One region of the Aeribacillus sp. FSL K6-1305 genome, then DNA from elsewhere that is predicted to be linked to it. Evidence: riboswitches for the same ligand, from Rfam matches in the RefSeq annotation. Region 1 holds a riboswitch; each other region holds the start of a gene.
The links. Region 1 has a riboswitch for thiamine pyrophosphate ahead of thiC (phosphomethylpyrimidine synthase ThiC). Riboswitches for the same ligand answer to the same signal wherever they lie in the genome.
Positions count from the first base shown of each region.

Region 1 (5,542 bases):
TTTTCATTAATAGCTCTTACAACAATTCGTGAGCCTTCTACTTTAACAATTTTCACTTTTTTTCCTTTCTCAATATACGTTCCTTCTGTCACAACATCCAATCTTTCCTCTCCATCGGTCATTACTGTTCCTGCCGGTCGTAAAGCAGTCACAGTTACACCCGTTTTCCCAATTAAATCTGTACGATTTTGATTGGATACATAACCTTTCTCCGTGCTGATTGAATCATTTAAAATAATTTTTTTAAACCATTTCATACGCTTACCAATCACCTTTGACATGATGAATATTGTGAATATCGAAATGGAACCGGCAATAAAAAGAGAAACCGCCATATGTCCTATATGATCAGCTGCTAAAAATAAACTTAAAAGGACTGAAAGAAAACCGATTGCTCCAATAATTCCTCCTGGAACAAACAACTCTGCAATTATAAGCAGTACCCCAAGCACGAACAAAACAACCGTTTCCAATCCCGCAAGCCCTGCAATAAAATGACCGAAGAAAAACAAAAACAGTGCCAATAGTCCAATAAAACCAGGAATGCCAAACCCAGGAGTGTACAATTCTAACACAAACCCTAAACCGCTAATCGTTAATAATATCGGAATGGTATACATGTTTGTTACAAAACGGGCTATTTTTTCAGCAAACGTCTCCTCAGTCTCCTGGACTTTTGCACCTTCCATTCCGATCGATTTCAAAAGCTCTGCCCGGCTTTTGGCGATGCCTTCACCATACCCGACTTCCATCGCTTGTTTTGCTGTTAATGTTAGTAATTCTCCTTTTTCTGCACCATATTCGGGCATATCCAAGCTGCTGTCTACCATCGCCTCAGCGAACATAGGGTCTCTGCCATGAACCTCAGCAGCATTTCTCATCTCTGCTTTCCAAAACGATTGCACTTTTACTTCTGCAGCATTGCCATTGGAGTCAATGACAGCCGCTGACCCAATGGTACCGCCAGGATGGTAATATATTTGATCAGCCCTTAATGCTATATAAGCCCCTGCGGAAATCGCATGTTTATTTACATAAGCGATTGTTTTGATATCTGTATCCATAATCATTTTACCTATTTCTATCGCTGCCTCTAAAGCACCGCCAGGAGTGTTCAATTCAAAAACAATGACATCCGCCTTCTCTTTTTCCGCCTCCTGAATGGATCGTTTAATAAAATGCACCAACCCTTTTTCAATTGTATTTTCAATCGGAATAAAATAAACAGTTTTCCCTTCAGATGATTTGGCATCAAAAGACGCACAAATAATCGACAAGATGAGCAGCAGAGCGCAAATAGCGAAAAACTTATTGTTTGATTTCAGGCCTCTCCCCCCTTATTTTTTGCCTAATATTATTACGGACAATTGCGCAGAAAGTTTCAAAAATCAACAATTCTACAAACATCATGAAACGAAAAAATATTTTCATTATTTTTCATATTATGTTACTATTAAAAAAAATATATAACCATCTACTAGGGGTGTCCAATTAGCTGGACTGAGAGAAGAACGCGCCTGAAGTTCTTCAACCCTTTGAACCTGATCTGGATGATGCCAGCGTAGGGAAGTAGGTAGCGGGAGTATTTGTATTGCCTTCTTTTTCTATATTGAATTGATCGGGTTCGTGCTAAAGCGAACCCGTTTTTATTTTTCACGTCCCATCTCCCCTCCTATTTTTCTATGCACATCTTCAGATAAAAAAATGGAGGAGGAGAAAAATGAAACATTATTTCGAAAACATGCAGTTTCCAGCAAGCAAAAAAATTTATGTGACTGGGTCGAGACCCGATATTCGGGTTCCGATGAGGGAAATTCAATTAACTCCCACGAAAACGGAAGCGGGAACGTTTGAAAATGAACCTGTAAAGGTTTATGACACGAGCGGTCCCTATACAGATCCTGATTTTCAGGCAGATATTCATAAAGGTTTGCCGGCTGTGCGCAAACAGTGGATTTTAGACCGTCATGATGTTGTAGAATATGACGGGCGCCAGGTAAAGCCTGAAGATAATGGATTTCGCAATTGGGAAGATCACAATATTGCCACACCTTTTCATCGAAAGCCTTTCAAAGCAAAAAAAGGTGCTGTCGTTACACAAATGCACTATGCAAAAAAGGGGATCATCACCCCAGAGATGGAGTTTGTGGCGATTCGTGAAAACATGGATCCTGAATTCGTTCGTCAAGAAGTCGCTGCCGGCAGGGCCATTATTCCGTCCAACATTAATCACCCGGAAAGTGAACCGATGATCATCGGCCGGAACTTTCATGTAAAAATTAATGCCAACATTGGCAATTCAGCTGTAACATCGTCAATCGAAGAAGAAGTTGAGAAGATGCTTTGGGCCATCCGCTGGGGCGCTGACACAATTATGGACCTGTCAACAGGAAAAAATATTCATGCAACAAGAGAATTTATCATCCGCAACTCGCCCGTGCCGGTTGGAACCGTCCCGATTTACCAAGCGCTCGAAAAAGTAAATGGCGTTGCTGAAGATTTAACATGGGAAATTTACCGTGATACATTAATTGAGCAAGCAGAACAAGGGGTCGATTATTTTACTATACATGCCGGCGTGCTGCTTCGCTATATCCCTTTGACCGTCAAACGGACGACCGGAATCGTATCCCGCGGCGGTTCGATCATGGCGCAGTGGTGTATGGCGCATCATCAAGAAAACTTTTTATACACTCATTTTGAAGAGATTTGCGAAATTTTAAAAACATATGATATTGCCGTTTCATTAGGTGACGGCTTGCGTCCCGGATCTATTCGAGATGCCAATGATGAAGCGCAATTTGCCGAATTGAAAACGCTCGGTGAATTGACGGAAATCGCCTGGAAACATGATGTCCAAGTCATGATCGAAGGCCCTGGGCACATTCCGATGCATAAAATTAAAGAAAATGTTGATTTAGAAAATGAAATTTGCAAAGGGGCTCCTTTTTATACCCTCGGTCCATTAACGACCGATATTGCTCCCGGCTATGATCATATTACGTCAGCCATTGGAGCAGCCATGATCGGCTGGTACGGAACGGCCATGCTATGTTATGTAACTCCGAAAGAGCATTTAGGCCTTCCCAATAAAGAGGATGTGCGCCAAGGTGTTGTTGCTTATAAAATTGCAGCCCATGCCGCAGATTTGGCAAAAGGGCATCCAGGCGCCCAAATAAGGGATGATGCTTTATCAAAAGCCCGTTTTGAATTTCGCTGGAACGACCAATTTAATCTTTCTCTCGATCCTGAACGGGCACGCGAATATCATGACGAAACTTTGCCGGCAGAAGGAGCGAAAATTGCCCATTTTTGTTCTATGTGCGGTCCAAAATTTTGCTCGATGAAAATTTCCCACAATTTAAGAAAAATGGCCGGTTCAAGTGATTCTGATTTCGTTCAGGAAGGTTTGAGGCAAAAAGCAAAAGAATTTATAGAGGGCGGGTCATCCCTTTATCGATAAATAATTTTCAAACTAATGCTCCTAGAAGCTTTAATGGCTTCCAGGAGCTATTCATTCATTAAACGTTTGATCAATCCCGCTGGTTCAATCGGAGCTAAACTTTTATGATATTCATCCACTTTCGATAAAAATTTTGATAGCTGCTTAGATTGCAGCGCTCGAATAATGGAGGCCGAAATATTTGTTTCCTCTTGCCAATTTCGAAAATCAAACACCATCCCGAATTTTGTTAATTTCTCCAAATTTATTTCTTCCTGTCCTGGAAGAGTGTGGTATACAAATATAGGAATTTTTTTGTATAAACATTCGCTGATTGTCACACCCCCGGGTTTTGTCATGATAAAATCGACGCGATTGTACAGATCGTTCATTTGTTCTCTTGAAGAGATGTAAGGTAAAGGAGTAATTCGTGGATGGTTTTGTTTTATTAATCGATCATAAAGCTTTCTGTTTTTTCCGCATAACACCATATAATGGATATCATCATCGCGGCTGATTTTTTCCGTTATCTTCTCTATTGAACCGACGCCTGAGCTTCCTCCCGAAATTAATCCTCGATAAAAGCGCATGCTATGTACATGTTCATCTTTCCTTTTTGTAAAATTTGGGTGAATAGGAATCCCTGTAACAAAAATCTGCTCTTTCTTTATACCTTTTTCGAGCAAATAATCTTTCATATATGAGTGACCGACAAAATGATAGTCAATTTCTCTTTTTCCCCAAAGATGATGAATAAAAAAATCTGTGTATACATTGATAACAGGGATGTTGATTTGAGAAGAGGCTTTCAGCCTGGCGAGCAAGTAAGAAGGAAGAGCATGGGTACAAACAATCATTTTCGGATTCAATTCATCAATGATCTTTTTTAAATGCCGGAGAAAAAGTGCCTCATAATGGAAAAACCTTTTGGCGCTCTTTTGCTCCGCAAGCACTGACCTGTGGTACATATGGCTGTATGATTTAGGAAAACGGCCAATCCATTGCAAATAAAAGGAAGATATCAGCCTTTCTATTTTTCCAAATTTCGATGACAAAAGGTCCATTTTTTCGCAATGAATGTCGGGATCAAGACGTAACAACCCTTCCATTAGAGCATCAGCTGTTTGATGATGGCCTGAAGGTATGGTCAAAAAAGGAAGATATAAAATTTTTTTCATATCGCTCACCATTGTTATTGATGGAGTTCTTTAAAAGTTTTTTCTTAATTTCGCATGGCTATTCGAAAAAAATTTTTATAAATAAAAACAATTCGTATGCTAAAAAATAAACTGTAAGAAAAAAAGTGAAAGGTGTTGCAAATGGGAAGGTTGAGATATTGTTTTTTTAAGTTTTGGTGCCTGTTGGATCCCATTTATTACCTTTGTTCGCGGCTTGAGTATGTGAGGGACAAGGAGAATAATCGTGACATTTTCCGGGTTCGATTGACAAAATATAAAGGAAGGGAAATAATTCTTTCAGACGGTACAAAAATTAAAAAAAATGATCTTCTGTTAAAAATACATCTTCATAACGTCTACTTAATGAAGGAACTGAATCGTTTTAAGAGCGAAATTCAAAAAGGAAGATACATTTACTCTAAAACAGAAAAAGGGCTGCCAAATATTGTTCAATACTTGCGGAATCATTCACAATTTCATAATGTGAAAGGGATCATTGGAATAACTATTTTAAATAAAGGCTCTGAACGGCTGGGCTTTGAAACGTTTTCCATTCAAAATCCATTTTATAAATGGTATAAGCTTTTGACATTTACCCCTATGTATTTAATCATTCAATATCGTTTCGATAGCTTGAAGCGGCCGCCGAAATATTTAATGATGTCAAAAGAAAAACTGCTCAAACTATATGGATAGAACGGTTTTCCCTTCATCAAAAAAGAGCGTATGAACAGCTCAGGCGCCGCTTATACGCTCCGTCATGTTGATCCCTGAGGTTTCAATGAAAATATTTGGGTTAACTCCGAAATAAATCCTTTCCCTTTCAGAGCAAATAGTGCTGTCGTTTTTCCTGTTCTCACAGCCAGATAGACATGTGCTCCCTTTTCGAGAGGTTTTCCTTTATTGCCGCCGTATTTTCCCG
Region 1 covers NZ_JBBOQV010000001.1:1,471,793-1,477,334, forward strand. Annotated here, with positions in the region: gene NST97_RS07095 (NfeD family protein) at 1-1,277, opposite strand, end outside; TPP riboswitch at 1,470-1,585, shown strand; gene thiC (phosphomethylpyrimidine synthase ThiC) at 1,721-3,463, shown strand; gene NST97_RS07105 (MGDG synthase family glycosyltransferase) at 3,511-4,620, opposite strand; gene NST97_RS07110 (YkoP family protein) at 4,762-5,316, shown strand.

Region 2 (5,542 bases), on a different contig from region 1:
CAGTCAACAATCCGCCACATTGCTTTGGAGGGGAGATGCTTTGTTTTGTCTGCCAATCAATATGTGACAAAAGATATGTATCCGAAAGATTTGGCTTGTTATGATGAACTTGCTTCTTCACCTGAAGTAATGAGCAGAGGTGGTAGCGCGATTGTTGGACCGTTGGGCGAATATGTGGCAGAGCCCGTATTTGGCAAGGAAGACATCATCATTGCAGAACTGGATATGAAACAAATCGCCTATAGCCAGTTTGATTTTGATCCTGTTGGGCATTATGCAAGACCTGATGTTTTTAAATTGCTAGTCAACAAAGAGAAGAAGACAACTATTGAGTGGAAAAATTAATCTCATGATGAGACTCGTTTCTACGATTGATCTCATTATTTATTTGAGATTTTTGCAGTTCAATAAACAATAAGGGAAATAAAGAAATCCCTTGCTCCTTTACATTAAGAAAGCGTTTATTTTATAATTAGTGTAAAACAAACGTTCGAGTGGATTCGCTATTTTAAGAAATATTTTCCGGGAAATATCGAGCCCTCTGGCGAATGGGAATGATTTTGTCGAACTTAGCTGAGAGCTTGTTTAAAAAAGGAGATGCTCTTAATTGATAAAAATTAAGAAAATTGTTTTGCATATATTACAGATGCGTTTGAAAGCCCCATTTTCTACTAGCTATGGAGACATTCACGATCGCGAATTGTTGATCGTAGAAGTAAAGGATGATGATGGTGCAGCCGGTTTTGGAGAAGGGGTTGCTTTTTCCATTCCATGGTATACAGAAGAAACCGTGAAAACAACTGTGCACATGATCGAAGATTTCCTCATTCCGATTTTATCAAAGACGACGTTTCATCATCCTCGTGAGTTGGCTGAATCGTTTCGTTTTATTCGCAGAAATTATATGGCAAAAGCGGCTTTGGAAGGTGCCGTGTGGGATCTATATGCAAAACAGCAAAATATACCTCTTTCACAAGCTCTCGGGGGAATGAAAAAAGAAGTTGAAGCTGGGGTGAGCATCGGTATTCAGCCAACAATAAAAGATTTAATCAGTCTTATTGAACAATATCAGGAGGAAGGATACAAGAGAGTAAAAATAAAGATTAAACCAGGTTGGGATATTGAAGTAGTTAAGGAAATACGGAAGCATTTTCCGAACTTGGATTTAATGGCTGATGCGAACAGTGCCTATACATTAAAAGATATAAATCATCTAAAACAATTGGATGAGTTTCAATTAATGATGATTGAGCAGCCTCTTGCGCACGATGATATTGTGGATCATAGCAAACTTCAAAAAGAATTGGACACACCGATCTGTTTAGATGAAAGTATTTGTTCCTTCGAAGATGCTCGAAAGGCTGTTGAACTTCGAAGCTGCAAAATTATGAATATAAAAATCGGCCGTGTTGGCGGTTTGACAGAAGCAAAAAAAATCCATGATTTTTGCAAAGAGCAAAATGTTCCAGTTTGGTGCGGAGGGATGCTTGAATCAGGGATTGGACGGGCCCATAATATAGCCTTAGCGACACTTGAACAATTCACACTGCCAGGAGATATATCCAGTTCATCTAAGTATTGGGAAGAAGATATTATTGAACCGGAAATATCGGTTTATAATGGAAAAATTGCCTTGCCTGATAACCCGGGGATCGGTTTTCATGTAAGCCGTGAAAAATTAAAAAAATACACTGTTGAAACGAAAGTATTTACCCTATAAACAAAATTATCCTCTGCATGTTTTGCAGAGGATGATTTTGTTTATTTTACAACCAATCTTGGCGCTGCCATAATGAGAATAACAGTAACGACAGCGCATAATACAAACGCTCCTATCATCGTAATGCCGTTTACGATCAAAGAATAAACGACCGCTGACATTCCTTCTGGTGCATATTCTCCGAAGAAAAAGACACCGCTGATAAAATGCCAAAAATAACGTGCAAAAGCTCCGATGAAGACGCCAAAGATGATGAAAACAAGAGCAGAGCTTTTCTTTCCATCTTTCAGCTTATTTTGAATAGTTTTGCTGAAAAGACCGGCTAAACCGATAAAGGAAAAAGCTAGAAAATAGTCGATGAAGCCTTGAACAGGCGTCAGGATGTATGCATCACCTAATACAATTTGCAATAATCCCCATAAAAAGCCGGAAATGAAGCCAATCTTTGCACCGGATCGAAACGATAATATGAGTACAGGCACCATGGCAATGGATATAGAAATGGCTGATGATAATTGAATGGAAGGGAGAAGATCAAGTATAACTGCCAATGCTGCAAAGATTGCTGCTTCTATTAATAGTAATAAGCGATTTTTTTCCAAAAATAAAACCCCCTGTATATTATTTGCTATCAACAAATATCCATAAGGGGGAAAAAGGCTGTATCATGGATCAGTATACTTCCACATCCCTACGCTAGCATTAACTAACAGGTTCAAAGGGTCTGGACGAAATATCCGTCCACTCTCAGCATATAGCTCCCCTTGTGGATCTGTTGATATTCGAATCTTATGTCTATCATAATAGACTATAAGAAAATTGTCATTCTTTTTTCGCTATATTCAAATAAATTTAAACACGATAAAGCTGAAATGCAGCCTTTGGACAAAAAGTAATGAAAAAAGGGCGTTAACAATAAGAACTTTTTTCAGAATGGGGGTTTTGGTTTGAATCTTAAACGTGAGCGTTATGAAGTAGTGGATGTGGTGCGGGGGGCTGCGATATTTGGCATTTTACTTGTGAATATGGCGCATTTCAGCTATCCAGATGTATATTTATACCAAATAGGCAGCGAAAATTTTTTTACTGAAACATGGAGAACATGGGATTTTCTAACGAAAAATATTTTGGAAATATTTGTACAAATGAAGTTTATTACAATGTTCTCATTATTGTTCGGATTTGGAATCATCATCATGGAGGAACGGGCTTTAGGAAACGGCAGGAACTTTGTTTCTATATATATACGCAGACTGGTGGTGCTTTTTGTATTTGGACTAATTCATTCATTTTTCATTTGGGATGGAGACATTTTAATGGATTATGCTGTGCTGGGGTTTCTTCTCCTTTTTTTCCGGAAGTGTTCCTGGAAAACCCTTTTGGTATGGACTGTATGTTTATTTAGTTTATATTTGCTCCTTATTGGTTTGATGACGGCTGTATCCAATGGTGAGGATGCTTTAGTCCAAAAAAGAGAGCAGGCTGCCTTATTGGAAGAGGAGGCAAGAAACGCAATCCATTCATATCAAAACGGAAGTTTTACTGATATTTTCCATCAGCGTATTCATGATCGGCTTTTTTACATGTCTATGTCTGGCATGTGGCCTTTTCAACCGCTTGTCTATATAATAAACATGCTCCCATATATCAGCATGTTTTTAGTTGGCATGATATTTGCGAAACAAAAGCTTTTTCAAGAACCGGAGAAGCATCGAAGGTTATTAACAGCCATCTGGTTTTTCGGGCTTATCATTGGGCTTCCGTTAAATATTTTTGCGGTCACCGCTAAAAATAGTTTTTACATGGTGTTCGGTGCACCATTTCTCATGTTGTTTTATGTGATCTCTCTAATATTTTTATATTTTCACCCAATCTGTCGGCAAATTGTTAAGAAGATTGCGCCTGTTGGACGCATGTCATTGACAAATTACATCATGCAATCTGTTATTTGTACATATCTTTTTTATCATTACGGATTGGGATTGTACGGTAAAGTATACCCCTTCGCCGGTTTTTGGCTTGCACTCGCAATTTTTGCCGTGCAGCTTATCATCAGCCATATTTGGTTTAAATATTTTCAATTAGGGCCGTTGGAGTGGGTATGGAGAACAGCGATGTATTTCAAGCGCCAGCCTATTCGCATGAAAAAGGAAGTTTCGAAGCATAATAACAGATCAAGATGAATTGTAAAAATGTAGTTTCAAATCTCAGATTTTGAGTTTATGATAGCTCTTTCTTTTTGAAAATAATTTATAGTATGATGGAACAAAGGAGTGTCTAGGCAACATGTTTCTACAAGCAATTTTTATTTTTTTGCTGCAATTATTGTATGTACCAGTATTGACGATCCGAACTATTTTGTTAGTGAAAAATCAAACAAAGGCTGCTGCTGGTATAGGTTTGCTAGAAGCAGCGATTTATATTGTCGCTTTAGGAATAGTTTTTCAAGATTTATCTAATATTTACAATATTAGTGCATATATTATCGGTTTTGGTGCAGGGCTGTTGTTGGGCGGTGAACTGGAGAAAAAGCTGGCTTTTGGATATGTAACATACAATGTGAATTTAATGGATAAAAATTCCGGATTAGTCAAAAAATTGAGGGAGGCTGGTTTTGGGGTTACGGTCTTTCAAGGAGAAGGAATGAATTCGATTAGGTATCGTTTGGAAGTTGTTGCTCAACGCTCTCGGGAGGAAGAATTTTTAAACCTTGTCAATGAAATAGAACCAAAAGCGTTTTTAAGCTCGTATGAAATTCGTTCTTTTAAAGGTGGATATTTAACAAAAGCGATGAAAAAGCGGGTAAAGCGTTTAGAAAAAGGACGAACATAACGGTCGAAGGGAGGGTGAAGCGTGGATATATTTGCAAAAATTGCTGAGGATCGGATCAAAAAGGCATATGAAGAGGGAGAGTTTAAAGAACTTCCCGGGATGGGGAAGCCTCTCCCGCATGACGATTTGTCTGATATTCCGGAAGAACTCCGAATGGCTTATCGTCTTTTGAGAAACGCCGGAATGGTCGATCAAGAAAATGACTTGAAAAAGGAACTATTAACTATTCAAGATTTACTAAAATGCTGTGAAGATGAAGCCGAAAGGAAAAAATTACAACAAAAGCTGTCGGAAAAACAATTAGCATTGGAACGAATCGTGAAGAAAAGGAATATATTCAACACACCTGCATCTCAATTTTATAAAGATAAAGTTTATAAAAAGCTTATTTGACGTTTTCGAAAAAGAATGGTGCCTTTATTTTCGCCATTCTTTTAAATTTGCTGTTTTTTCAAGGCTTCTCTATGGAAGACATAATATAAAGCAAGATTGAAAAAACCTAAGAAAATGACTATCACCGAAAGCGGCAGCTCCTTTGCAAAACCGACCAAAATTCCAGACAATAAACAGAAGAGAGCAACGAATAAATAAAAATATTTCATAAGTGTCACGACCATTTTTTTGACCCCCAAACAAAGAAAACGTTTTCTTTTATTATAAATCATTTGTCACAAAAACGAAACAAAAAATTCACATTTTGTTCAAAAAATAGACACCGTTTTGACAAAAAGTTATTATACAAAAAGCAGCTTATACTGAATTTATAAAGCTGCTTTAAAGTAAAAACGATTTCTTCTGAAATCTGGCATCTAAACAACAAGGAGGTCTATCTTTATTTTTCTCCTGCAAAAGAAAAAGAGAATGATGAAAATGGAGCGCGTACACGATTCGCCTGCTTTAGAATCCAAGCTAAACCTCTGATGGATGGCAGATTGGGCGGTTCCTAATGTGACTCGAACATCGTTTTGAGAAGCGTATAGAACCACATAT
Region 2 covers NZ_JBBOQV010000002.1:66,892-72,433, reverse strand. Annotated here, with positions in the region: gene NST97_RS10245 (carbon-nitrogen hydrolase family protein) at 1-345, shown strand, start outside; gene menC (o-succinylbenzoate synthase) at 611-1,720, shown strand; gene thiT (energy-coupled thiamine transporter ThiT) at 1,762-2,322, opposite strand; TPP riboswitch at 2,392-2,495, opposite strand; gene NST97_RS10230 (DUF418 domain-containing protein) at 2,668-3,903, shown strand; gene NST97_RS10225 (DUF2179 domain-containing protein) at 4,007-4,552, shown strand; gene NST97_RS10220 (DnaJ family domain-containing protein) at 4,574-4,945, shown strand; gene NST97_RS10215 (hypothetical protein) at 4,987-5,169, opposite strand.
Region 2: linked by a shared signal. The riboswitch ahead of thiT (energy-coupled thiamine transporter ThiT) and the one ahead of thiC (phosphomethylpyrimidine synthase ThiC) in region 1 are both predicted to bind thiamine pyrophosphate.

Region 3 (5,542 bases), on a different contig from region 1:
GGATGGCTGGAAATACAGGAACACAAGCTCTCGCTGTTGCCGTAAGAAGAATTGCAACAGGCGAAGGCACTTCCGAACGCGTGTGGAAAATTATTCTCAAAGAAGCTGGAACCGGCTTGATTACCGGAACAGTATGCGGAATTGTTGTTGCACTGACAATTTTTATTTGGAAGCAGAAATTTTTCTTAGGACTGCTAGTGGGTCTTTCCATATTGTCAACGCTGACTGTTGCGACAATTGCCGGGGCGTTTGTTCCTCTTGTCATGCACAGGCTTCGCATTGACCCGGCTGTGGCCTCCGGTCCATTTATTACAACGATTAATGATATGATCAGCATTTTGATTTATTTTGGCATGGCGACACTATTTATGAACTATTTGCTCTAACAAAATTAGCTAAAGGAGGCGCAATATGGAATCACATGCAGTAACCTCTCTTGTCATCGTGTTGGTAGGCGCTTTTTTAACCCCGATTTTGCTGCATCGGTTCAAACTGGCATTCATTCCTGTCGTCGTTGCGGAAATTATTGTCGGATTAATCATCGGGAAAACGGGATTTAATTTAGTGCAAGAAGATGTATGGCTGTCAACTCTCTCAACGCTGGGATTTATATTTCTCATGTTTTTAAGCGGGCTTGAGATTGATTTCACCATTTTCTCCAAAGAGAAGAAAAAAGAAGAAAAGCTGTCCAACGGAAAAAAAGCTCCTCATACTTTTTTGGTTGCGTCAATTGTTTTTCTTGGCATTTTCGTTGTTTCATTACTTTTATCGTATTTGTTAATGTGGATGGGATTTATCCGCAATGCCTTTTTCATGACGTTAGTGATTTCAACGATTTCTTTAGGAGTAGTAGTGCCGACGCTGAAAGACGAGCAAATTATGAAAACAACCATCGGCCAAATTATTTTGCTGGTGGCTGTCATAGCCGACCTTGTCACCATGATTTTGCTGGCGGTTTTTGTCTCCTTAAACAGCGAAGGAGAAAGCAATACGTGGCTTCTGCTTCTTTTGTTTGCAGCAGGCGTACTGCTTTACTTCATTGGCAAAAGGTTTAAAAGTCGATCCTTTATTAAATCGATGTCAAAAGGAACGGTTCAAATTGGAACAAGGGCGGTTTTTACGTTAATTCTCGCACTTGTAGGTTTATCGGAAACGCTTGGGGCAGAAAATATTTTAGGCGCCTTCCTTGCGGGAGTTTTAGTCTCGCTTTTATCGCCTAATTCAGACTTGGTGCAAAAGCTAGATTCGTTTGGCTACGGTTTTTTAATCCCGATCTTTTTTGTCATGATAGGGGTGGAATTGGATTTATGGGAATTGATCAAAGATCCGAACCTTCTTTTGTTAATTCCTTTGTTATTTCTCGCCCTCTTGATCTCAAAGTTTATTCCCGTTTTTGTGCTGAGAAAATGGTATGATACGAATACAACGATTGCGGCGGCGTTCTTGTTGACTGCTACTTTATCATTAGTTATTGCGGCAGCTGAAATTGGACAGCGAATCGAACTGATTGATAAGCAAATGGCTGACGCACTAATAGTAGTTGCCGTGTTAACAAGCATTATCACGCCGATAGGATTTAAAAAATTATTCCCTAAAAAAATGGCGGTGCAGCCTAAAAAGAAAGTTGCTTTTATTGGTGCAAATCAAATGACCCTTCCAGTCACAAGAGAATTGGACAAAAATTTGTATGAAGCAACCGTATATCATACACAGCAAGACAAAATTGAAAACGGGACTGCTCAATCGGTGTTTAAAATTGAAGAATTGAAAGACTATTCGATAGAATCATTGAATGAACACCACATAATGGAAGCTGATATAGTAATAGTGGCTACTGGGGATGAAGAAAGAAATGCGGAAATTGCGACATATGCAAAAGAATGCGGCGTAGAACAGGTCATCGCCTCAATTTCTTCCCCGGAGTTGGATCAAGCATTAAAAGAAAAGGGGATCAGCGTATTTTCCGTCATGCTGTCAACAAAAACGCTGCTCAGGGCTTTGATCGAATCGCCTGGCGTTATGCGGATCTTAACAAACCAAGACAACTCTCTTTATCAAATTAATATGAATAACCGAAAATATGATGGAATGAAGCTTCGATACTTTCCGTTTACAGGAGATTGTATCTTTGTCCGGATTTTTCGGGGTGAAGATTCCATTGTGCCTCACGGCGATACCGAATTGAAAAAAGGGGACCGCTTGATTGTAACGGGTTCCCGCAAATATGTAAATGAGTTAAAAGATGAGCTGGAATTTAGCAAATAATATTTGCAAACAAAACAAATTGTGATAGCATGAAATTAGTATGAAAATTTAATAAGCATCCACTAGGGGAGCCTTTGGAAAGGCTGAGATTAAAGTGTTGACTTTAAGACCCTTTGAACCTGATCTGGATGATGCCAGCGTAGGGAAGTGGGAATTTGAAACATGTGTCTGATATTCCATTACCACTTTCCAGCAAGGAAGGTGGTTTTTTATTGTTTCCAGTCTCACCCTTGGACAGCTGCTTTCCAGTTTTGAACCTTGAAAGACGAGTGTGGGCGTCTTTCTCATGAAAGGAATGTACATGTTGGAGCTTCATGCCGTAACAGACGGAACAAAACCAGTCAACGAGCTAATACGCATAATTTTGTCCATATCAGATCATGTTGATTACGTTCATATACGAGAAAAAAATAAAAGACCATGTGAGATCATTCATCTTGTAGAACAGCTTTTGGCAAACGGGATAAGGAGAGAACAGCTTGTTATCAACGATCGGCTCGATGTTGCGCTCCTAACAGGCGTTCAAAATGTTCATCTTCCGGGAACCGGCCTGCCGGTAAAAAAAGTGAAAAGTGCTTTTCCGCAAATAAAAGCCGGTGTCAGCGTCCATTCATTAGATGAAGCGGTAAAAGCAGAAAAAGACGGAGCAGACTATTGTTTTTTCGGAAACGTTTTTGAAACGAACAGTAAAAAAGGACTTCCGGCAAAGGGAACAGATTTGCTTGGGAAAATCGTTGGACACGTCAATATTCCTATTATCGCCATCGGTGGGATCACGCCTGATAATATGCAAAAGGTTTTAGAAAAAAAAGCAAGCGGTATTGCCGTTATGTCCTATATCTTTTCTTCGAAAGATCCAGAGAGCGCTGCCAAACTTTTCAGGAAAGGGGAAGCTTTTTAAAATGAACGTTTTTGATGTTGGAATCATCGGGGGAGGGGTCATCGGCCAAGGGATCGCCTATGAGCTATCAAAAGCAGGGCTGAAGACCGCCGTGTTTGAAAGCGGCGAAATCGGAGGTAAAGCGACATCCGCTGCAGCAGGAATGCTGGGTGCCCATTCTGAAAATGAAAAAAGAGACATATTTTTTGAGCTATGCTTAGAGAGCCGAAATTTATATCCGAGCCTTGCAAAAGAATTATTGGAGCAATCTGGTGTGGATATTGAGCTTGTGCAGGAAGGCATGTATCGGCTTGCATTTACTGAGGAAGAAGGCCGCTTTCTGCAATCGCTCGCAGATGAGAATGAACTAGAATGGCATTCAAGGGAAAACGTACTGGCAAATGAGCCACATGTTTCTGAAGACATTGCGGGAGCTCTTTGGCTTAAGCATGACGGCCAAGTGAAAGGTTCATCTGTTTGCCACGCATATGCGAAAGGCGCTAGAAAATATGGTGCATCTATTTTTGAACAATGTCCTGTTTTCGACGTGATTAAAGAGGGAAAAGCATACAAGCTTGTCACTTCCCAAGGAGTTTTTATATGTGGAAAAGTCGTCGTTTCAAGCGGAGTTTGGAGTGGCTTTTTCTTTGAAAAGCTGGGGCTGAGAAATCCAATGAAGCCCGTTAAAGGAGAATGCTTAGCCATAAAACCGAAAAAACTGGTGATCAACAAAACAGTGTTTTACGAGCACTGTTATATCGTACCGAAAAAAGACGGCACCGTTATTATTGGAGCAACTTCTTATGAAAACGACTGGGATACGCATCCGACAGTCAAAGGAGTATCCGAATTAATGATAAAGGTTCAGAAAATTATGCCAGAAATCGGGTCTGAACCGGTCGTTAGTGCTTGGTCGTCGCTCAGGCCGCAAACAGCTGACGGCTGGCCGTATTTTGCCGAGCACCCGGAGCATGAGGGAATCTTTTTTGCGACCGGCCATTATCGAAACGGCATTCTTCTAGCGCCGATTACAAGCTTGATCGTAAAAGACATGATTTTGAAAACGAATCAATATGAGCGTTATGTTCATAGCTTTTCTTTAAACCGATTGCTTTCTGATGCGAAAGGGAGGTGATTAAACAGTGAAACTTCGCATCAACGGCCAGCAGATGGAAGTGGAGAATAGTGTTCGAAGCATTGAAGATTTGCTGAACTTTTTTCAATTACAGGAAAGAATTGTTGTCGTTGAACGAAATGGTGAAATTGTTTCAAAAGAACAATACAGCTTCCAGACATTACATGATGGTGATCAAATTGAAATTGTCCATTTTGTTGGAGGGGGATGATGATTCATGTTAAAAATAGGAGATAAAACATTTCAGTCGAGATTAATGTTAGGAACTGGAAAATATCCGTCTTTTGAGATACAAAAAGAAGCGGTGGAGGCCTCAGGTGCTGAAATTTTGACATTTGCCGTCAGAAGAATGAATATTTACGAGCCTTCTCAGCCAAATTTTTTAGAAATGTTGGATTTATCGAAATATACGCTTCTGCCGAACACGGCCGGGGCAAAAACTGCGGAGGAAGCAGTCAGAATCGCTAAACTTGCGAAGGCATCAGGATTATGTGATATGATTAAGGTGGAAGTAATTGGAGATGATAAAACGCTTCTCCCTGATCCGATTGAAACATTGAAGGCATCAGAGATGTTATTGGATGAAGGGTTTATTGTTCTTCCATACACTTCAGACGATGTTGTTCTGGCGAAGAAGCTTGAAGAATTAGGGGTTCATGCCATCATGCCGGGAGCATCTCCGATCGGATCAGGCCAAGGAATTGTCAATCCTCTCAATTTATCATTTATTATTGAGCAAGCCAATATTCCAGTCATTGTTGATGCCGGAATCGGTTCGCCGGCAGATTGCGCACTCGCCATGGAGATGGGAGCAGATGGAATCTTATTAAATACAGCTGTTTCCGGTGCAAAGGATCCTGTGAAAATGGCGAAGGCAATGAAGCTGGCGATTGAAGCAGGCAGACTTGGATATGAAGCAGGACGCATTCCGAAAAAACGGTATGCACAAGCAAGCAGTCCAACGGAAGGAATGTTAACGACATAATGGAACGATATTCTCGCCAAATCTTGTTTTCTCCTATTGGAGAAGAGGGACAAAAAAAATTGCTGAAAAGCCATGTGCTCATTGTTGGAGCTGGAGCACTCGGCTGTGCAAGCGCTGAAATGTTAGCCCGTGCTGGAATCGGTAAAATAACCATCATTGACCGTGATTATGTCGATTGGAGCAATCTCGGGCGTCAACAGCTGTATACGGAAGAGGATGCGAAACAAAAGCTGCCAAAAGCGGTTGCTGCCAAAAAACATTTGCAGGAAATCAATTC
Region 3 covers NZ_JBBOQV010000004.1:54,251-59,792, reverse strand. Annotated here, with positions in the region: gene mgtE (magnesium transporter) at 1-386, shown strand, start outside; gene NST97_RS19025 (monovalent cation:proton antiporter family protein) at 412-2,265, shown strand; TPP riboswitch at 2,320-2,428, shown strand; gene tenI (thiazole tautomerase TenI) at 2,552-3,166, shown strand; gene thiO (glycine oxidase ThiO) at 3,168-4,280, shown strand; gene thiS (sulfur carrier protein ThiS) at 4,288-4,491, shown strand; gene NST97_RS19005 (thiazole synthase) at 4,498-5,265, shown strand; gene NST97_RS19000 (ThiF family adenylyltransferase) at 5,262-5,542, shown strand, end outside.
Region 3: linked by a shared signal. The riboswitch ahead of tenI (thiazole tautomerase TenI) and the one ahead of thiC (phosphomethylpyrimidine synthase ThiC) in region 1 are both predicted to bind thiamine pyrophosphate.

Region 4 (5,542 bases), 1.2 Mb from region 1:
GGGATCATGTTAAACTGAATGTACAGTTGAAAGTTTAACATAGAAAAAGGAATTTTCAATGATTGTTACATTTTTTTAATGATAGCGGCGAAAATTGGAAATAGTATTATTGTTCTCTTCGTCGCAATGAAAATGTAAAACAGATTATTTAAATTAATTATTATTTAAAATTGACTAAAATTTTGTTGTTATATATAATAGTAATCGGAGGAAGGATATTGAGAAAATACTCAATTCATTCTCATTTGTTTTTGAAGGAAACGATCAAAAAGTTTCCTTTAAAATAAAATTTTAAAATGGAGGGTTACATAATGGCAGAGCGTTTGGTTGGTAAACAAGCTCCACGTTTTGAAATGGATGCCGTTTTGCCAAACAAAGAGTTTGGTAAAGTAAGCTTGGAAGGAATCATGAAACAAGGAAAATGGACAGTTCTTTTCTTTTATCCAATGGACTTCACTTTCGTTTGTCCAACTGAAATCACAGCTATTTCTGACCGTTATGAAGAATTTGAAGATCTTGATGCAGAAGTGATTGGCGTATCAACTGACACAATTCACACACACTTAGCTTGGATTAAAACTCCTCGCGAAGAGAACGGTTTAGGCGATATTAAATATCCGCTTGCAGCAGATACAAATCATCAAGTATCAAGAGACTACGGCGTTTTAATCGAAGAAGAAGGAGTTGCTCTTCGCGGATTGTTCATCATCAATCCAGAAGGCGAACTTCAATATCAAACAGTATTCCATAACAACATTGGCCGCGATGTTGATGAAACATTGCGTGTACTTCAAGCGCTTCAAACTGGCGGACTTTGCCCAGCAAACTGGAAGCCTGGTCAAGAAACGCTTAAAGTATAATGAAGCTTTTCATTCAAAGGGCCTAGCAGTACGTTAGGCCTTTTTTCAAACGATTATTTTTTTGATATTCATTCTTCAAGGAGGAAGCGGAAATGAAATTACGTGAGCCAATGCCTGAATTAGTCGGAGCAACAACTTGGCTGAATGGCGAAGTAACGAAAGAGCAATTAATCGGTGAAAAACCAACATTAATCCATTTTTGGTCAATCAGCTGCCATTTGTGTAAAGAAGCAATGCCGAAAGTAAATGAGTTCCGCGATCAATATAAAGATAAACTGAACGTAGTAGCTGTTCATATGCCTCGCTCCGAAAAGGATTTAGATATTGATGATATTAAAAAAGTAGCGGAAGAACACGGGATTACGCAACCGATCTTTGTTGACAACGAACATAAATTAACCGATGCTTTTGAAAATCAATATGTACCTGCATATTATGTTTTTGACAAAAACGGCATTCTTCGCCACTTCCAAGCAGGAGGAAGCGGAATGAAAATGCTGGAAAAACGTGTTAATCGGGTGTTAGCGGAAACAGAAAACGCTGAATGATTCAACCATCTGCAAAACATTGCAGGTGGTTTTTCATTTTAGAAATACCTTTCCGGCTTTGAAAGGACTTGTTTTTATTGCTTCGAAGCTTTCAAAAGATAAGCATCTCCATTTTCCATTCATCTGACATCCTTTTTCCAGCTCTCAATCCTAAAGAAATGATTCACATTCCAAATCACAACATGCTATAATAAATGATGCTAGTTTGAACAAAAAGGAGCATAGGTGGATGGCAAAACAATCACAAACTTTTTCCATTATGAATCTATTAAAGGTGCTTTTGGCTGTCATCGTTATCCTTTTCCTATTTTATTTGCTTGCGTTTAACGACGTCGTCGTGCGTTTTATATCTCTGCTATTAAATGGATGTTTAGTTGTTCTCGCCTTCCTTGTCTATCGGAAAATAGACTATATGATAAAGATGAAAGAAGAACGAAAAGAGCCTATTCAAACCGAAAAGCTGCCTGATGAAACAGAAATGGCGCGAAAAGAACAGCAATTAAATAAACTGGAGCTTGATAAAACGCAATTGTTGGAGGAGCTATTAACAAAAGCCGGTATCGAAGAGGAAGAAAAACAAAAGTACCGAGCCAAAATTAGAGAAAAAGAGGATGAAGCTTCAAAGCTTCAACAAGAGCTGGCATTCATGAAAGGCCGGATTGCCAACTTGATTTTAAAAAGAGATCCTGAGATCGAGCGGATTGTCCTGCTGCTTGATGCGGATTTTATATTAAATCATTCGTTAGTGGAAATTAATCAAAGGTTTCAGGAAATTAGCGGCAGTTTTTCCGAACAATCCATCGAGCATTTGAAAAAGGCTAATTATATTGATCAACATTTGCAATTTACTCGAATTGGTTATCGTGAATTATTAAAGACAGCAAAAAGGATCAATTAACCGTTAGCTTGTATTTTTCTATATTTTATGATTTAATGAAATTAAATGAAAATTTCATAATATTAACATACCACTAGGGGAGCCGGACGGCTGAGAAAGGCGTGTGCCTTGACCCTTTGAACCTGATCTAGATCATACTAGCGTAGGGAAGTGGTGCAGTAATATCGAAACCTGTCTATGGGTTTTGTATATACTTGCCCGTTCCCTTATATTGGGAACGGGCTTTTTGCATTACAAGGCTGATTGGCAAACCATTTTTCAAAACAAAATGTTAAGAAAGGGTAGACAACGTGTTACAAACGCTATTTCAGCAAATTGATGAAAGGGAAGAAGAACTTCTGAATCTTCTAAAAACACTCGTATCGTTTGAAACGCCGAGCCCTCCGGCAAGAAATGCAAAAGAGGCTCAAAAGTATGTCGCCTCATATTTGGAAGACATCGGCTTTTCCATTGATCAATGGGATTTATATGAACAAGATCCAGTCGTAGTAGGAACGAAAAAAGGAAAAGATCCAGAAAATTACCACAGTTTAATTATTAACGGGCATATTGATGTCGCTTCAATCGAAGAGGGAGAAGAATGGCTAACGCCTCCTTTTGAGGCAACGGTTAAAGGGGATTACATATACGGACGCGGTGTAGCGGATATGAAAGGGGGAATGGCTGCCAGTCTGTTTGCATTAAAGCTGCTGCAAGAAAACGGCATTGAGCCGGGAGGGGATATCATTTTTCAGTCCGTCGTCGGAGAAGAAGTAGGCGAAGCAGGAACAAAATCGTGCTGCGACCGGGGATATCGAGCTGATTTTGCCATCGTTGTCGATTCAAGCAACTGTGAAATACAAGGGCAAGGCGGGGTGATCACGGGCTGGATTACGATTGAAAGCCCCGAGACATTTCACGATGGCACGAGAAGACAAATGATTCATGCCGGCGGGAAGCTTTTTGGGGCAAGCGCGATTGAAAAAATGATGAAAATTATTGAAGGACTGCGAGAGCTTGAACAGCATTGGGCAGTGATGAAAACGAGCAAAGGCTTTCCGCCTGGTTCTGCCACAATTAATCCTGCAGTGATTGAAGGTGGAAGGCACGCCGCTTTTGTGGCCGATAAATGTTCCCTTTGGATTACCGTTCACTATTACCCGGAAGAGCATTATGTAGAGGTGATCCGGGAAATTGAAGAACATATCCATCATGTTGCAATGGCTGATCCATGGCTTCGGAAATATCCTCCGAAATTTAAATGGGGCGGCACATCGATGATTGAAGATCGAGGAGAAATTTTCCCAGCTTTTTCATATGACGAACATTCACTCGGAGTGAAAACATTACAAAAAGCACATAAACTGGCATTTAATGAGGAAGCAAAGCTGACGATGTCCCCTACTGTGACAGACGGCGGCTGGCTGAGTGAAGCGGGAATTCCCGTCGTTTTATATGGACCGGGCACGCTTGAAGATGCACACTCGGTGAATGAAAAGCTGTCCATCCCCCAATTAAAAACATTTACAAAATCGCTGATCGTGTTTTTATTTGATTGGTATCAGAAAAAACGATGACAATTACAAAAGCTGCGAAAGGGGTAATTCAAATGTTTACAGACCGATTGTATAAAACTGCAAAACCGATTTGGGAAGCGAGTTACCATCATCCGTTTGTTCAAGGAATCGGCAATGGGACGCTGGATATCGACAAATTTCGCTTTTTTATGGAGCAGGATTATCTTTATTTAATCGAATACTGCCGCCTGTTTGCCCTTGGAAGCTTAAAGGCTCACAATCTTCAAACAATGACAGTTTTTGCTGATCTTCTACATTCGACGTTAAAAGTGGAAATGGATTTGCATCGTCAATACGCTGAAAGAATAGGAATAGAGAAGGAAAAATTAGAACAAGTTCAGCCTGCTGCTACAACCGTTGCATATACGAGCTATATGTTAAATGTGTCGCAGCGAGGATCATTGGCAGAACTGGTTGCCGCAGTCCTTCCATGTACATGGAGCTATTATGAAATCGGCACACGCTTACATGAGATTCCTGGTGCCAGTGAACATGAGTTTTACGGCGAGTGGGTAAAAATGTACGCATCAACAGAATTCGGTGAATTGGCAAAATGGCTGAAAGATTTAATGAATGAGCTTGCAGAAGGAAAACGGGAAGAAGAATTGAAATGGCTGGAAGATATTTTTGTCACAACGAGCAAATACGAATATATGTTTTGGGAAATGTCTGAACGAAAAGAAATGTGGCCAATCGAAATCAATTCTTAATATAGGAGAGAATGAACATGAAATTTACTGAAAAAATTCGAACAAAAGCAGATCCGATATGGCAGGCCAGCTTCGATCATCCATTTGTAAAAGGTATTGCCGAAGGGAGTTTGCCACTTGAATGTTTTCGTTATTACGTTTTACAAGATTCGTATTATTTAAGCCATTTTGCAAAAGTGCAATCGTATGGAGCGGCAAAAGCAAACGATTTATATACGACATCGCGAATGGCTCAGCATGCACAAGGAACATTTGAAGCGGAATTATCTCTTCATGAAACATTTGCCAAACAGCTGGGAATCACAGAGGAGGAGAAGGCGAATTTTAAGCCGGCCCCAACGGCGTACGCCTATACTTCCCATTTATATCGAGCGGCGATCAACGGTCACTTAGGCGATATTATTGCTGCAATACTTCCGTGCTATTGGCTATATTACGAAATTGGCGAAAAATTAAAAGATGCGAAGCCAAAAGAACCGATTTATCACCAATGGATTGCGGCTTATGGGGGCGATTGGTTTAAGCAGCTTGTCGAAGAACAAATTGACAGGCTGGATGAAATCGCACAACAAACGATAGAAGCCGATCTAAAAAGAATGGAAGAGCATTTTATCATCAGCAGTCAATATGAATTAGCGTTTTGGGAAATGGCTTACCGTTTAGAAAAATGGGAAGTGGAACCCAAAATCAGTCAATAAAGGAGTTTGATCATAATGAAAGGATTAAAACTGACAGACATTCTAGTAACAATTGTTATTTCGATCGTTTTTGGAATTGTTTATAAACTATGGGGACCGCTTTACTATGCGGTCAAGCCGATCGGGCTGCATGTCGACCAGCTCATATACGGTATGTGGTTTATTGCTGCGACGGTCGCCTTTCTTATTATTCGCAAGCCTGGAGTAGCGCTGATAGCGGAAACAGCAGCGGCATCTGCAGAATTTATAACCGGCTCTGAATTCGGCATAGA
Region 4 covers NZ_JBBOQV010000001.1:279,115-284,656, forward strand. Annotated here, with positions in the region: gene NST97_RS01250 (peroxiredoxin) at 312-860, shown strand; gene NST97_RS01255 (TlpA family protein disulfide reductase) at 953-1,408, shown strand; gene NST97_RS01260 (hypothetical protein) at 1,638-2,306, shown strand; TPP riboswitch at 2,372-2,472, shown strand; gene NST97_RS01265 (acetylornithine deacetylase) at 2,597-3,862, shown strand; gene tenA (thiaminase II) at 3,895-4,572, shown strand; gene tenA (thiaminase II) at 4,590-5,270, shown strand; gene NST97_RS01280 (ECF transporter S component) at 5,286-5,542, shown strand, end outside.
Region 4: linked by a shared signal. The riboswitch ahead of NST97_RS01265 (acetylornithine deacetylase) and the one ahead of thiC (phosphomethylpyrimidine synthase ThiC) in region 1 are both predicted to bind thiamine pyrophosphate.